One region of the Marinobacter sp. OP 3.4 genome, then DNA from elsewhere that is predicted to be linked to it. Evidence: predicted binding sites of a transcription regulator. Region 1 holds the regulator's gene; each other region holds the start of a gene.

The links. Region 1 encodes sigma-54, which starts transcription at its own class of promoters, with help from an activator protein. Its sites were predicted from a motif close to ANTGGCATNNANNTTGCTNT; they were not measured.
Region 2: the regulator sigma-54 is predicted to act here: its motif matches at 2,736-2,755, upstream of RO069_RS02270 (flagellar basal body-associated FliL family protein).
Region 3: the regulator sigma-54 is predicted to act here: its motif matches at 2,465-2,484, upstream of RO069_RS08045 (PEP-CTERM sorting domain-containing protein).

What each region holds. Positions count from the first base shown of each region.
Region 1 is NZ_JAVVLT010000107.1:20,281-24,967, forward strand. Features, by position in the region: gene RO069_RS18110 (carbon-nitrogen hydrolase family protein) at 1-171, shown strand, start outside; gene yjgA (ribosome biogenesis factor YjgA) at 218-757, opposite strand; gene RO069_RS18120 (HPr family phosphocarrier protein) at 775-1,044, opposite strand; gene rapZ (RNase adapter RapZ) at 1,041-1,931, opposite strand; gene ptsN (PTS IIA-like nitrogen regulatory protein PtsN) at 1,997-2,464, opposite strand; gene hpf (ribosome hibernation promoting factor) at 2,558-2,866, opposite strand; gene RO069_RS18140 (RNA polymerase factor sigma-54) at 2,897-4,411, opposite strand; gene lptB (LPS export ABC transporter ATP-binding protein) at 4,642-4,687, opposite strand, start outside.
Region 2 is NZ_JAVVLT010000014.1:79,883-84,569, reverse strand. Features, by position in the region: gene RO069_RS02285 (ATP-binding SpoIIE family protein phosphatase) at 1-747, shown strand, start outside; gene RO069_RS02280 (Hpt domain-containing protein) at 883-1,230, shown strand; gene RO069_RS02275 (flagellar hook-length control protein FliK) at 1,331-2,608, shown strand; gene RO069_RS02270 (flagellar basal body-associated FliL family protein) at 2,813-3,316, shown strand; gene fliM (flagellar motor switch protein FliM) at 3,392-4,390, shown strand; gene fliN (flagellar motor switch protein FliN) at 4,383-4,687, shown strand, end outside.
Region 3 is NZ_JAVVLT010000042.1:8,009-12,695, reverse strand. Features, by position in the region: gene RO069_RS08050 (diguanylate cyclase) at 1-2,240, shown strand, start outside; gene RO069_RS08045 (PEP-CTERM sorting domain-containing protein) at 2,576-3,394, shown strand; gene RO069_RS08040 (nitroreductase) at 3,644-4,321, opposite strand; gene RO069_RS08035 (pseudouridine synthase) at 4,531-4,687, shown strand, end outside.

The DNA.
Region 1 (4,687 bases):
CAGAACAGCGAACGCCGCCGCACCTATGGCCACTCCATGATCGTCGACCCCTGGGGCAAGGTGGTCAAGGAACTGGCCGAGGGGGCGGGAGTGATCGTCACCGAGCTGGATCCGGACTACCTGCAGCAGGTCCGCAAACGCATGCCGGTGTGGGAACACCGGCGCCTCTAGAGGCCCGTTTGGTTAACGAATCCGACGGGGTGCCGGAACCGGCGAATCAGCCGGCCTGCTCGGCCTCGTCGATGCATTCCCGCAGGTAGCGGAACAGTTTCCGGCCCTGGCCGGTGTTCTTGCCCGTCTTGACATCCCTCTGGGCGTTCCTCAGCAGGTTGCGGAGGTGCTGCACATCCGCCGTCGGGCAATGCTCGATAAATTCCGCCACGGCGCTGTTGCCCTCGGCAATCAGGCGGTCACGCCAGCGCTCGGCCAGGTGATGTCGGCGGGTATGCTCCTCGCTACCGGCGTCAAAGGCTTCCACGGCGCGGCGCAGGGCCTCGGGGTCGTCCTCGTTGCGGATCACCTTGCCGATGTATTGCAGGTGCCGGCGCCGGGCCTCGTGCTGGCGGATACGGCGGGATTCCTGGATCGCCGCCTTCAGCGTCTCGCTCATGGGCAGGGTGGCGAGCTGCTCATCGCCCAGGTCCAGCATGTGTTTGCCCAGCTCCTGCAGTGCCTGCATTTCACGCTTGACCTGCGACTTGCTCTTGATCAGCTCGTCGTCGCCGGCTGGTTCACTGGATGGATCGTATTTGCTCACGGCTGCTCTCTCATGGGTCACTGGCCCTCACCAAAATAGTCATTGATCAATGCCTCAAGGGCTTCGATGGCCTGCTGCTCATCGGGGCCGTCCGCGATCAGTTCCACTTCCGTTCCCTGGCTGGCGGCCAGCATCATCACCGGCATGATGCTCTTGGCATCCACCTCCCGGTCGCCCTTCGACAGCAGCACACGGCTTTCATAGGCCGATGCCGTCTCGACCAGTTTGGCGGCTGCCCGGGCGTGCAGCCCGAGCTTGTTGATGATGGTAATGGGCTGGCGGATCATGCCGTACCGCTGGTTTTCGGGTTCAGGTGGGGCAGTTCCGTGTGCCGGGTCTGGACCCGGTTGTAATGCCGGCTGAAATAGCGGGACAACTGTTCGCACACGTAGACGGACCGGTGCTGTCCGCCGGTACAGCCGATGGAAATGGTCATGTAGCTGCGGTTGCTCTTGCTGAATTGGGGCAGCCAGCTTTCCAGGAATCGGGTCAGGTCATCGATCATACGGTTGGTCATGTCGTCGGAGCCCAGGAAATCAATCACCTGCTGGTCCATGCCGGTGTACTTGCGCAGTTGCGGGTCCCAGTAGGGGTTGGGCAGGCAGCGAACGTCCAGCACATAGTCCGAATCCACCGGCACACCATGCTTGAACCCGAACGACTGGAACAACAGCGCCAGTTCCTGCTCACGGCGGCCGATAATCCGCTGCTTGACCATATCACGGAGCTCGTACATGGACAGCTCGGTGGTATCCAGGTACAGGTCCGCCAGTTGGGCAATGGGTTCCAGCAATTGCTTCTCGTAGCGGATGGCCTCGGTGAGGGAGGTCTCGTCGTCGCTCAGGGGATGCTTGCGCCGGGTGGCATGGAAGCGCTGCAGCAGGGACTGTTCGGTGGCATCCAGGTAGATGATCTCGGTGGTCATCCCCGAGTCCAGCAGTCGCTGGTGGATGGCCTCGAAATTGGCAATCTCGCTGGACAGGTTGCGGGCATCAATGCTGACCGCAATCTTTTCCAGCCGGCTGCCGGAATTGCGTGAGGTGGCCTCGGTGGTCAGCGGGAACAACAGCCCGATGGGCAGGTTGTCGATGCAGTAGTAACCCAGATCCTCCAGCACATGGAGGGCGGTACTCTTGCCCGAACCGGAACGGCCGCTAACGATGATCAGCTTCATGAAACTTGTCCCCTGGCGACTTGGTCGACATTGAGCGCGAGTATACGCGACATGCCGGGAAAGGATCAGGTATTGCCGGTCATCTTCTGGTGGAGGCCTTCGGCGGTCTCGCAGGCCCGAAGGGCATCGCAGAAGCTGCGGTCATTGAACTGCTCGGCAAGCTGACTGAGCAGCTCCAGGTGCTCTGAGGTGGCCTCGCGGGGCACAATCAGTGTGAACAGGAGATCCACCGGCTGGTTGTCGATGGCGTCGAAGGCCACGCCTTCCTCCATCGTGACCAGGGCTCCGACCACGCGGGTACACCCTTCAAGCCGGCAGTGGGGAATGGCAATACCCTGACCGATACCGGTGCTCCCCAGCCGCTCCCGGGCTATCAGGTTATTGAAGATCTGGGTTTCATCCAGCTCCGGATACTGTCCGGCCACCTTTTCCGCGATAAATTCCAGAATCCGCTTCTTGCTGGTGCCATTGACCCGGCAAAGGGTGAGCTCTGGCGCCAGTATGTTATTGATGGTCAAGGTCGAATCGGTCATGGATACTCGTCGGTCCCGATAAAAAAATGCTGCGGTACGAGTCCGTACCGCAGCGTTGTGATTCAGATTATAGCCGTTCCGCCATGGCAATGGTTAGCGGGCCGTTGCTCCGTGCATCCGGTCAACGTTCTTTTCCTTGTGCTTGAGGATCTGCCGGTCAAGCTTGTCCACCAGGGCATCGATGGCGGCGTACATGTCATCGTTTTCGGCCTTGGCGTGGATTTCGCCACCGACCACGTGCAGGGTGGCCTCCGCGATCTGGCGTACCTTTTCCACCTCCAGGGTTACCTGACAGTTGCTGATGTGATCGAAGTGGCGCTCAAGTTTTTCGAATTTCTCGTTGATGTAATCCTTGAGGGAGGGAGTCAGTTCGACATGATGACCGGAAATGTTCAGTTGCATGGGCTTCTCCTGTTTGTCAGACCCTTTGTGTCAGACCAGTCGCTTCCGCTCGTTGGAGGGCGGAATATGCATGGCTTCACGGTATTTTGCCACCGTTCGCCTAGCCACCTTGATGCCCTGCTCTCCCAGCATGGTGGCAATCTTGCTGTCACTGAGCGGCTTCTTCGGGGTTTCCGCCGCAATCAGTTTCCTGATCATTGCGCGAATGGCCGTGGACGAGCATTCGCCGCCTTCCTCGGTGCTCACGTGGCTCGAGAAGAAGTACTTCAGCTCGAAGATGCCACGGGGCGTGTGCATGAACTTTTGCGTGGTGACCCGGGAAATGGTGGATTCGTGCATTTCCACAGCCTGGGCGATGTCCGACAGGATCAGCGGTTTCATCGCTTCTTCCCCATGGTCCAGAAAACCCTGTTGATGTTCAACTATTCGTGTCGCCACCTTCAACAGGGTCTCGTTCCGACTCTGCAGGCTCTTGATGAACCATTTCGCTTCCTGGAGCTGGTCCCGCAGGTAGGTGTTGTCGGCACTGCTGTCGGCACGCCTTATAAGGGAAGCATAGCTGGCATTGACACGAATGCGCGGGGCAATTTCAGGATTCAGTTCCACCCGCCAGCGGCCCTTGTCCTTGCGTACGATCACGTCCGGAATGACGTAGTCCGGCTCGGATGTGTCCAGGGCGTTGCCCGGGTGCGGATTGAGGGCGGTGATAACCGCCAGCACTTCCCGCAACTGGTCTTCCTTCAGGCGGCTGCGCCGTAACAGCTGGGCGTAGTCGCGGTTACCCAGCAGATTGATGTAGTGGGTGATCACCAGTCGTGCCTTGTCCAGCCACGGGGTGTCCGCCGGCAGCTGGTTGAGCTGGATCAGCAGGCATTCCTGCAGGTCACGGGCAAAGACGCCGGGCGGGTCGAAGTGCTGCAGGCGGCGCAGGACCGCTTCCACCTCGTCCATTTCCACCGGGTCCTCGTCTTCGTCATCCATCAGTCCGGAATGGATTTCCTCCAGGTGGGAGGTCAGGTAGCCGCGCTCATCCACGGCATCCAGCAGGGCATGGGCGATGGCGGCATCCCGCTCGCCCATGGGCGTCAGGTTGAGTTGCCATTCCAGGTGGTCGTGCAGGGTCTCGGTGGTGGGGCTGCGGCTTTCGAAATCGGAGTCATTGTCGTCATCGCCCCGGGAGGCGGGAGCCGGCGCGGACTGATAGATGTCATCCCAGGCGGTGTCCACCGGCAGGTCGTCGGGAATGTTGTCGGAGGGATTGTTATCCGCCGACCAGTCCGATTCCTCCCAGGTATTGTCGGCTGCGGACTCACCTTCCGAGGCGCTGACCGACTCCTCGTTGCTGTCATTGTTGTCCCGCTCGGCGTCGGAAGACTCGTCGGTGTCCTCCTCCTCGGAGGTTTCCAGCATCGGGTTGGAATCCAGGGCCTGCTGGATTTCCTGCTGCAGGTCCAGTGTGGAAAGCTGGAGCAGACGGATCGCCTGTTGCAGTTGTGGGGTCATCGTCAGGCTCTGACCCATCTTTAACTGTAAGGAGGCTTTCATCACCATGGTTTCACATCCATCGCCCTTCTGAGGTAGCCGGTAACAGAATCGTTGCAAAAAGACACTGATTCAGCTCAAAAAATAGCTGAAATCAGGCAAAAAAATCAGCGTTACCGGATACTTGGAAATAACAAGCAAGTTCTTTGCCGAGTGTACCCCCTTGCTGCTGCCAACACAATTGCAGGGCGTGTGGACTGTGTTGCAGTGTGTTATCGGATGGGCCAACCGGATCACAGCCTGAATTCGTTCCCCAGGTACACTTCCTTCACCTGCTGG
Region 2 (4,687 bases), on a different contig from region 1:
GAGACCACCAGTCCCGATGGTGACTGGTTCGGGGAGGAGGGGCTGGCCCGGGTGCTGGACGACCGGCGCCGGGAGCAGTCGCCGGTGGACCTCCTGCTGGAACGCATCAGGCTGTTCAGTGGCCGGAGCGAGGATACCGATGACCTGACCATCCTGGCCCTGCGGATTACCGACCATGATCCGGTGGCCAGCCAGACGCTGGCGGCCACCCAGTCGGCGCTGACCGGTCCCGCCGCGTGGAGCTGCCGTTACCAGGTGGATGGCGAAACCCTGGCCCGGTTCAGTCCGTTGCCGCTGCTGCTGCATGTGTGTATGGCGGTGGCGGGCCTGCGCCAGCATAGCGCGCCGATCTATACCATACTGTCGGAACTCTACAACAACGCCCTGGAGCATGGTGTGCTGGAGCTGCCGTCGTCCTGGAAGGATGGTCCGGAAGGCTTCAGTCGATACTACGCTGAACGGGAGAAACGCCTGGGCGATGTGGGGGAGGAACACTATATACGTTTTGAGCTTGAACACCGGCTGGGGGCGTCCGGTGGCCGCCTGGTGATCCGCTGTCGGGATTCCGGTGAGGGGTTCGATCGGGAGCAGGCCCTGACAGGGGGTGACGGTCCGGGGTATGCTGGTCGGGGCATTCCGTTGATAGAGAAGTTGTCCAGTGATCTGACATACAATAAGCAGGGAAATTGTGCCGAAGTAGTATATGATTGGGAGTTGGCTGATGTCGGGAGGTCGCAGGATCAGTAGCGGTGTTGGTACCTTTGTGACGGCGTCCCGTGCAGGTTTCCTCGGTGTCCGGTTGTAATTTATCGATACGCCCAGACTATAGGTATGCAAACACATCAAGAGCCTGATGTACCTTTGGCTCCCAAGAGGTTGGTTATGAACGATAAGCCACACCTTGATGAAGAGGCTCTGGCCGAACTGCGGGACGTGATGGAGGATGAGTTCGACATCCTTATCCAGACCTACATCAACGATTCCAGCGAACGTATTGCAGCGCTTCATCAGGCCCTGTCGGGCGACGACCAGGAGTCGTTCGCCAAGACCGCCCACAGTTTCAAGGGCAGCAGCATCAATATCGGCGCCTCCCGCCTCGGGGATCTCTGTCTCAGCGCCGAAAGAGCCGGACGTGAAGGGCGCATGGACGACGCCAGGCAACTGTTACCGGAACTGGAAGCCGAGTTCGTCACTGTGCGTCAACTTATGGAAGAATCCCTCCACGTCTGATCCTGTTCCAGGGTCAACCGGACTGGCACCGGTTTTGCACAATAGCTGATAAACCAGCCCTTCTGGGGCGCCCCCAGTGAATCAGCGGCAAGAGGTTGCCATGTCCGGAATGGTTCTGAACCAGTTACTCACTCCCGAATCAGGGATTGACCGCCCCGGTGTCGACAAGGCCCTGGATGGGGTTACCCAGGGTCGGCCCGAGAACGGGCCCAGTCGTTATGACGACGTGGTTCGGCAACAGGAAAAGCGCCTGGAACAGCGGCGCGCCGAAGAGCGCTCCGCGCAGCGCAAGCGGGAGCAGGAAGACCTGCGGCAAAGACAGGACGGTGCCAGGGCAGAGGCCGCAAAGGCAGAGAGCGCCGAACGGCCTGCGGAAGAGAACACCCAGGCGGCAAGCGACCGCCGCCCGGAGTCGGACCGGGATAGCCCGGCCAGCAAAAAATCCCGTTCCGACGGCGACGCCCCCCACACCGCCAATGCGGACGCCTCAGAGGCGAAACCGGACCAGGTCGCCGATGACGTCGAGCAGGCAGAACCCGGGCTGCTGCAATATCTCCGGGACGGTGATGAAGCGGGCGTGATCGGCCTGATGATGCAAAGGCAACAGGCCGGCTCGGGGACCGCCCAGGGGAGCTCAACCCGGACCACTGCCCAGGTGATGGCGTCATTGACCGGCACCGGGCAGCAACCGGGTGGCCTGCCGACGACCGGCGCCCTGTTTGCCGCCATGCTTGAGGCCGGCCAGGACAAGGGCGGTAAGCAGGGGCGTGAGCTGCCTGCCGGGCTCCAGGCCCTGACGGACAGCGCCGCCAAGTCAGCCGATAACCTGACCGCCCAGGTTGCCTCACGACTGACCGCACCGGAACTGACGCAGTCACTGAACCAGCCAGCCGGCCTGCGGGGGCAGGAGGCCCAGGCCCTGATGCGAAACTACAGCACCAGTGTCGATGTGCCGGTTGGGGCCGATGAATGGGGTGAAAAGGTGATGGGCAAGCTGGCCTGGCTCACCGCCAGCCAGATGTCGGTGGCGGAGATCCACGTGACGCCGCCGGACATGGGGCCCCTTGAGGTCCGGGTACAGGTACAGAATGACCAGGCCACGGTGACCGTTCACACCTCCACGCCAGCGGTACGGGAGCAACTGGAACTCCACGGCCATCGCCTGCGGGACATGCTGAATGAACAGGGGCTGAGCCTGGATGGATTCGACGTGTCCGATTCCTCCGCCCGTGACCATGCGGGACAGAACGACGACGGTGATGAGTCCGGTGGCAGCGGACCCGGGCAGGGGCTGGCCGCCGGTGATGCCGACACCGATGCCACGGAAATGACGGAGCTGGACCTGTCCTGGAGGGGAGAGCTCGACGTGTACGCCTGACGGGTGGATTAGCCAGACCTTGATCGAGCGGTTACACTTTTGTCAGATATTGGAGGCCAGCCTCAGGGCTGGCCTTTTTAATGATGCGTACCCACCGCCAGGTGATTTCGGGGCACGACGACAGCAGGTTGGCTCGGCCTTTGCTTCTATCCTGTATAAGGAGAATCCCTGGCGAATTTCGGCAAAATATTGACGGATTTCTGAATGGCGCAAAACAATGAGGTGGCGGCACCACCGAAGAAAGGTCGGCTGAAGACAATACTGCTCCTGATCATTGTACTGGGGCTGGCTATTGGTCTTTCCATTGCCGGAACCCTCTGGTTCCTGGGCAAGGGCGACAGTGACAATGCCGACGTGGAGGAAGAGGCCGCCGTGGCGGAAGAAGCCTTCGTGCCATCCGGTTATCTGGTGATGGACAAGCCACTGGTGGCCACGGTCCAGCATCCGGGCCGGCCACGCTACATCCAGGTCCACCTAGCCCTGGAGTCCAGCCAGGAGGCAGCGTTGCAGGCCGCCGAGAAGCATATGCCGCTGTTGAGGAACACCCTGATCTCGGAGCTCGGGGGGCTGGAATTCATGGCACTGCAGACCAGTGAAGGGCGGTCGGCCCTGCCGGAACAGTTGCTGGTGGCGGTCAACGAGACCCTGGAAGCGGAGGGAGAGCCCCCCGTCGACCGGGTCCTGTTAAGGAACTTCGTGATTCAGTGAAATCCGTTCAGGGCAGGCAGCAGCCATTACCATGGTGCCGTCCCACTGAAGTGCAGGCAGTCAGAGGCTGAAACTATGCAGGACCTACTCTCACAGGATGAAATCGATGCGCTGCTCCACGGGGTGGACGACGGCGATGTCGATACCTATGACGAGACCGATGAAGAGGGCGTCAAGAGCTACGACCTGGCCAGCCAGGACCGCATTGTCCGTGGCCGGATGCCGACGCTTGAGATGATCAACGAGCGCTTTGCCCGTTACACCCGCATAAGTCTGTTCAACCTCATGCGCCGCAATGCCGACGTTTCCACCGGCGGCATCCAGATCATGAAGTTTGGTGAGTACATCCACACCCTGTATGTGCCCACCAGCCTCAACCTGGTCAAGGTGCGTCCGCTGCGGGGCACCGGCCTGTTCATCATGGACGCCAAGCTGGTGTTCAAGCTGGTGGACAACTTCTTCGGCGGGGAGGGGCGTCACGCCAAGATCGAGGGGCGGGAGTTCACCCCCACCGAGACCCGCATCGTGCAGATGGTGCTGGACCAGGTGTTCGTGGACATGCGCGAGGCCTGGCAGGCGGTACTCAAGGTGGATTTCGAGTACCTCAGTTCCGAGGTCAACCCGGCCATGGCGAACATTGTCAGCCCCAGCGAGGTGGTGGTGATCAGCACCTTCCATGTGGAACTGGACGGCGGCGGTGGCGAACTGCACCTGGCACTGCCTTATTCCATGATCGAACCCATCCGCGAGGTTCTGGACGCCGGTGTCCAGAGTGATATCGATGATGTGGACGAACGCTGGGTCAACGCCCTGCAGGAAGACATAAAGGACGTGTATGTGCCGGTCAACGCCATGGTTTGCCGGCGGCGTATTTCGTTGCGGGAAGTGGCCAACTTCAAGGCGGGCGACGTGATTCCGGTGGAGATGCCTGAAAGCCTTGAGATGACGGCCAATGGCATTCCCATCTACAAGGCCACCATGGGCACACGGGATGGCAAGCTCGCACTGAGGATCAAGGGGCGCACCAAGCTCCCCGTTGTGAAGAAACAACTGAAGGTAGGTAAACATGGCTGACGACGACAACAAAGACGACCGCGAGCTCAGCGAGGACGAAAAACTGGCTGCCGAGTGGGAGGCAGCCATGGATGAATCCGGCGACACTGAGGGCGAGTCGGCGGGCGACGACCACGATGATGAGTGGGCGGCGGCCATGGCCGAGGCCGAAGGGTCCGAGCAGAAGACGGAGGCGGAAGGTAAACAGGTAAAAGCCGCGCCCATGGAGGACTTTGGTGATATGCCGGAGCCGGGGGAGGTGCCGGGTACGGAACCGGACCTGGACGTGATCCTGGACATTCCGGTGACCATTTCCAT
Region 3 (4,687 bases), on a different contig from region 1:
TCAACCTGGCGTTGCACCGGGGCAACTGCCCGGAATCCGCCTTTGCCTATGCCGCTTATGGCATGCTGCTGTGTGGCGAACTGGATGAACCCGCCCTTGGCTACGAATACGGCAAGGCCGGCCTCGCCATCAACGAACGGCTCGACGACCTGAGCCTGAGAGCCCGTGTCATCTATGTCTATGCCATGTTTGTCCATCACTGGAGCAATCACTGGTCGACCCTGACGCCCTGGTTCCGCAAGGGTATCGAGGCGGGCTACCAGTCCGGAGACCTGCTCTATCTGGCCTACAGCGCCCAGGACTGCGTGATCTGGGACCCGACCATGGACCTGGAGACGGCCCGTCAACGGCACGCCGAGAACCTGGAAATCGTGCGGGAATGCGCCTACCAGGACTCACTGGACTCCGGCAGCCTGTTCCTGCAGATGCAGCGCAACTTCCTCGGCGAAACCGAGGCTCCCTCCAGCCTGAGCAGCAGCGACTTCGATGCCAACCATTGCCTGGACGCGATGACGGACCGCCAGTTCATGACCGGTATTGCCAACCACCACATCTACCATGCCGAGATCAATGCGCTGTACGGGGATTACGAAAAGGCGCTGGAATCCATCAAGAAGCAGGACAAACTGATCCGGTCCGCCATGTCACTACCGCAACTGGTGCGTTTCTATGTCGTCGCCAACCTGACACTGGCCACCTGCTACCCAACCATGGGCATGGCCGAGCAACAGGCCACCCGGCAGAGGCTGGAGCAGGACCTGGCCAGGATGACCCTCTGGGCCGATAACTGCGAGGCCAACTTCCGGCACCTGCAATGGCTGATGAGCGCGGAGCTGGCCCGGCTGGACGGCGACAACCTGACCGCCCTGGCCCACTACGATGCCGCCATCGACGGCGCCCGTGCCAACGGCTTCCTGAGGGACGAAGCCGCCGCCTTCGAGCGCGCCGCCCGCCTGCTACTGGCCCTGGGCAGGGACCGATCGGCGGAAGGATACCTCCGTGGCGCCTACGGCATGTATAACCGCTGGGGTGCCAGGCGCAAGGTGGAACAACTGGAGGCGGAGTACCCGCTACTGCGTGAGTGGCGCCAGGGACAGTCCGGCGAATCCGACCTTTCGCTGTCCAACCTGGACCTGGCGTCAGTCATGAAGGCCTCCCGGGAGATCTCCGGCGAAATGGTACTGGACCAGCTACTGCGGAAAACCCTGGCCATCCTGCTGGAGAATGCCGGCGGCCAGTGGGGCTGCATGATCAAACGGACCGGGGCCCGCTGTGTGGTGGAAGCCGCGGTCCTGCAGGAGCAGGACCAGCCAACCGCTGACATTCCCGCCCATTCCACCCTGAGCGATCACCACGGCAACGCCATCGCCATGCCAATGAGCGTCCTCAGCCAGGTGTTCCAGCGGGGCGAAGCCATCGTCCTCCACGATGCCGCCGCCGATGGCCCGTTTATCAACGATCCCTATACCGTCAGCCTGCGCCCCCGCTCGGTCCTCTGTGTCCCGATCCTGAGGGAGCATTTCGAGGGGGCGGTCTACATGGAGAACAACCTGACCGACGGCGCCTTCACCGGGGACAGGGTGGAGTTGATCCGGTTACTGGCCGCACAGGCGGCGGTGGCCATTGAGAACGCCCACCTGTATGCCCAGGTCCAGGACTATTCCCGAACCCTGGAAGAGAAAGTCGCCGAACGTACCGCCGAGCTGGAATCGCTCAACGTGGAACTGCAACGACTGGCCGACCGGGACGGGCTCACCGGCGTCGCCAACCGGCGCTCCGGCAACGCGTACCTGCAGGACACCTGGCTGCGCCTGCGCCGTGAGCCTCAACCCCTGTCGGTGATCATGCTGGATGTGGACGACTTCAAGCGTTTCAACGACAACTATGGTCACCAGATGGGTGACGAGTGCCTGGTCCGGGTGGCGGCGGCGCTTGAGGCACAGATACAACGCTCCACCGATATGGTGGTGCGCTACGGCGGCGAGGAGTTCATGATGATCCTCCCCAACACTGACCGCGACGGCGCCATCCGGGTCGCGGAAAACGCCCGCCTCGCCATAGAGGCGCTGGCTATCGAGCATGACCACTCATCAACCAGTGACCACATTACGGTCAGTGTCGGCTGCGCCACCACCGTCCCCAGCGAACAGACAACGGCCGAACAACTGGTGTATGAGGCGGACCAGTCTCTCTACAAGGCCAAACAGGGCGGGCGCAACCGGATTGAGGTTGCTGGTTGAGCTGAATATTCGATGCTCCCTTCCCTACCCCGGAGGACCCTTTCCCGCCCCCTAAAACCGTCAGGATTATTTACAGATGTAGACGGAGCACGGATACGCATCGCTCATACCAACTGGCACCTTCAAATGGCTCAAAATATCCACCTTGAAAAAGCCGCATCCTTTCATACCGTTAGAACCACCATTCGCCAACCTGACTCTACTGAATCGACATACCGCCTTTATGTGGCCTCTAATTTGCTGCCCGTATCATCAGAGGGCAGAGCGCATTAACCATGCCGTACAGGTTCTCTAACCTCTGTTTCCATAAACAAAGGTTGAAAAGGCGATTTGTTATGAAGAAACAAACAGCGATCAGTTTTTTTGATGGAACAGGGATTATAAAGGCAGCCATTGGTGTCTTTATTCTGGGAGGTGCCGTCCATTCCGCAAACGCCGCGATCATTGAAGTGGATTATTCATCCCTCAGTGGCATTGCCGGTGCAAATTTTGAAGACCTGGGCCTTGGTCCTAACGAACAGGTAACTTTCGACGCGATCTTTGAGTCGGGAAACACCTCCTTCGGCGAAAGCTTTGCGGGGCAGACTGTCACCACAAGCGGTGACTTCGATGTCCTGACCGGTTCGCCCACGGGGCCCCTAACCCTGGTTCCCGGCGGAGCCGTCACAAACATCACGGCGGTTGATGGTGGTGCTGGCGATGTTGGCAACACAGCCATTGCCGGTAGCGGCCCCGACGGATACCCCGCCGCCAGCGCAGTAGGCGAGGGCTCGATTGCAATCCTGTTTGATTTCGATCAGTCCGAGTTCGGGTTCGATATCGTGGGTCCCAATTTCGGATCAGCGACCGCCCAGTTCTGGGCCCGCGACGGATCCCTGATTGATGAGATCAACTTCGCCCTCGGAGGATCCGTGTTTGAGTCATTCGGTTTTGTGACCGATGACGCTTCGTTTTCCGTCGCAGGCGTTTCCATCTTCAATAATGACCCCGGAGGAATCGGATTCGACAACTTCATCTTCAATGTCGAGGGCGTTCCGGGCACCCCCGGTGACGGTGGCACTCCGGTTCCAGAGCCATCCTCCCTCGGACTATTGGGTTTGGGGCTGGTTGCTCTGGTATACAGACAGCGCCGTCTGCCTTCCCGTCCCGCCTAGCACGGAATCGGAGGCTCAAGGATTCCTGATCCGCAACGGAGTGTCCTGGCTGTCCAGGGCGCTCTCTGTTGTCAAGTTCGCAGTGGCACACTTCCGATCCTGACTCACCGGACATGACAGCATAGAGCTACCCTCCAGATGGGTCACTGTGCCTCACCCCCAGTTGGGGAGCATTTGCTCTCATCTGGGCCGCGCCACGCCATTACGAACCGGAAGAAAGGCTATTCTTCCCGATAACTCCGTCAGCACTCAGCCTTCAAAGCCCAGGAAGCGCGCGGTATTACTCACCGGCCGCCGGCGGGAAACCACGGAATTGGCCACGAACTCATCATCCGGCCAGCCCAGCGCGACACAGGTCAGTATGACCTGGTCATCCGGAATCCCGGCCACCTCCCTCACTACCGGGCTCTGCATGATGCCCTGCCCGTTAATGACGGCACCCAGCCCCCGGCTCCAGGCCGACAGCACCAGTCCGTAGGTCATGGCCCCGGAATCAAAGTGGGCAATCGGGTTGTCCAGCAGCACCCGGTCGAAGCAGACCACGATCGACACAGGCGCATCAAACTGGCGGAAACCCCGCATCACCCAGTCCTGCCGGCGCTCGGCATCGTGGCGTTCAATACCCATGGCCTCGAACAGCTGTACCGCAATTTCGATCTGGCGCTGACGATGCTCTCCCTCGTAGGCGCTGTAGTCGCCGATTTCACGGCTGGGCGGCACGCCCTCAAGCATCCGCTCCGTATTACCCCGGCGAACCCGTTCAAGGGGCTCACCCGTCAGCACATGCAGGTGCCAGGGCTGGGTGTTCATGGAGGAAGGCGCACGACTCGCCAGCGCAATGATCTCCTCCAGCAGTTCACGGGGAACGGGTTTGTCCAGGAATCCACGGATGGAGCGGCGCTCCTGAATGACCTGATCAAGTTTCATGGGATGCCCTTTGTTAGGTTTGTACTGTCGGCTTCAGTGACAGGCGATGTAGAGCCCTTGCCTGCCTGATCGAAGATCTTGAATTAATAGTGCGAGCGCTCGATTATAGACACTATAAATACGCATGCTCAACAACCTGATCCATCAAGCAGATCCGTCACCTCCTCTGATAAGATACCCACCAACTCCAAACCATCGCAGACTTATCCTTGAAACTCTCCCGTATCCTGAGCAACCAGAATGGTGTCAGCCGGCAGCAGGCAAACCGGGCCATTGCCTCCGGGCTGGTACGGGTGGATGGAGAGGTATGCACCAATGCCGCCAGGGAGGTTTCACGTTTCCAGGGCGTGGTGGTGGGCGATAAGG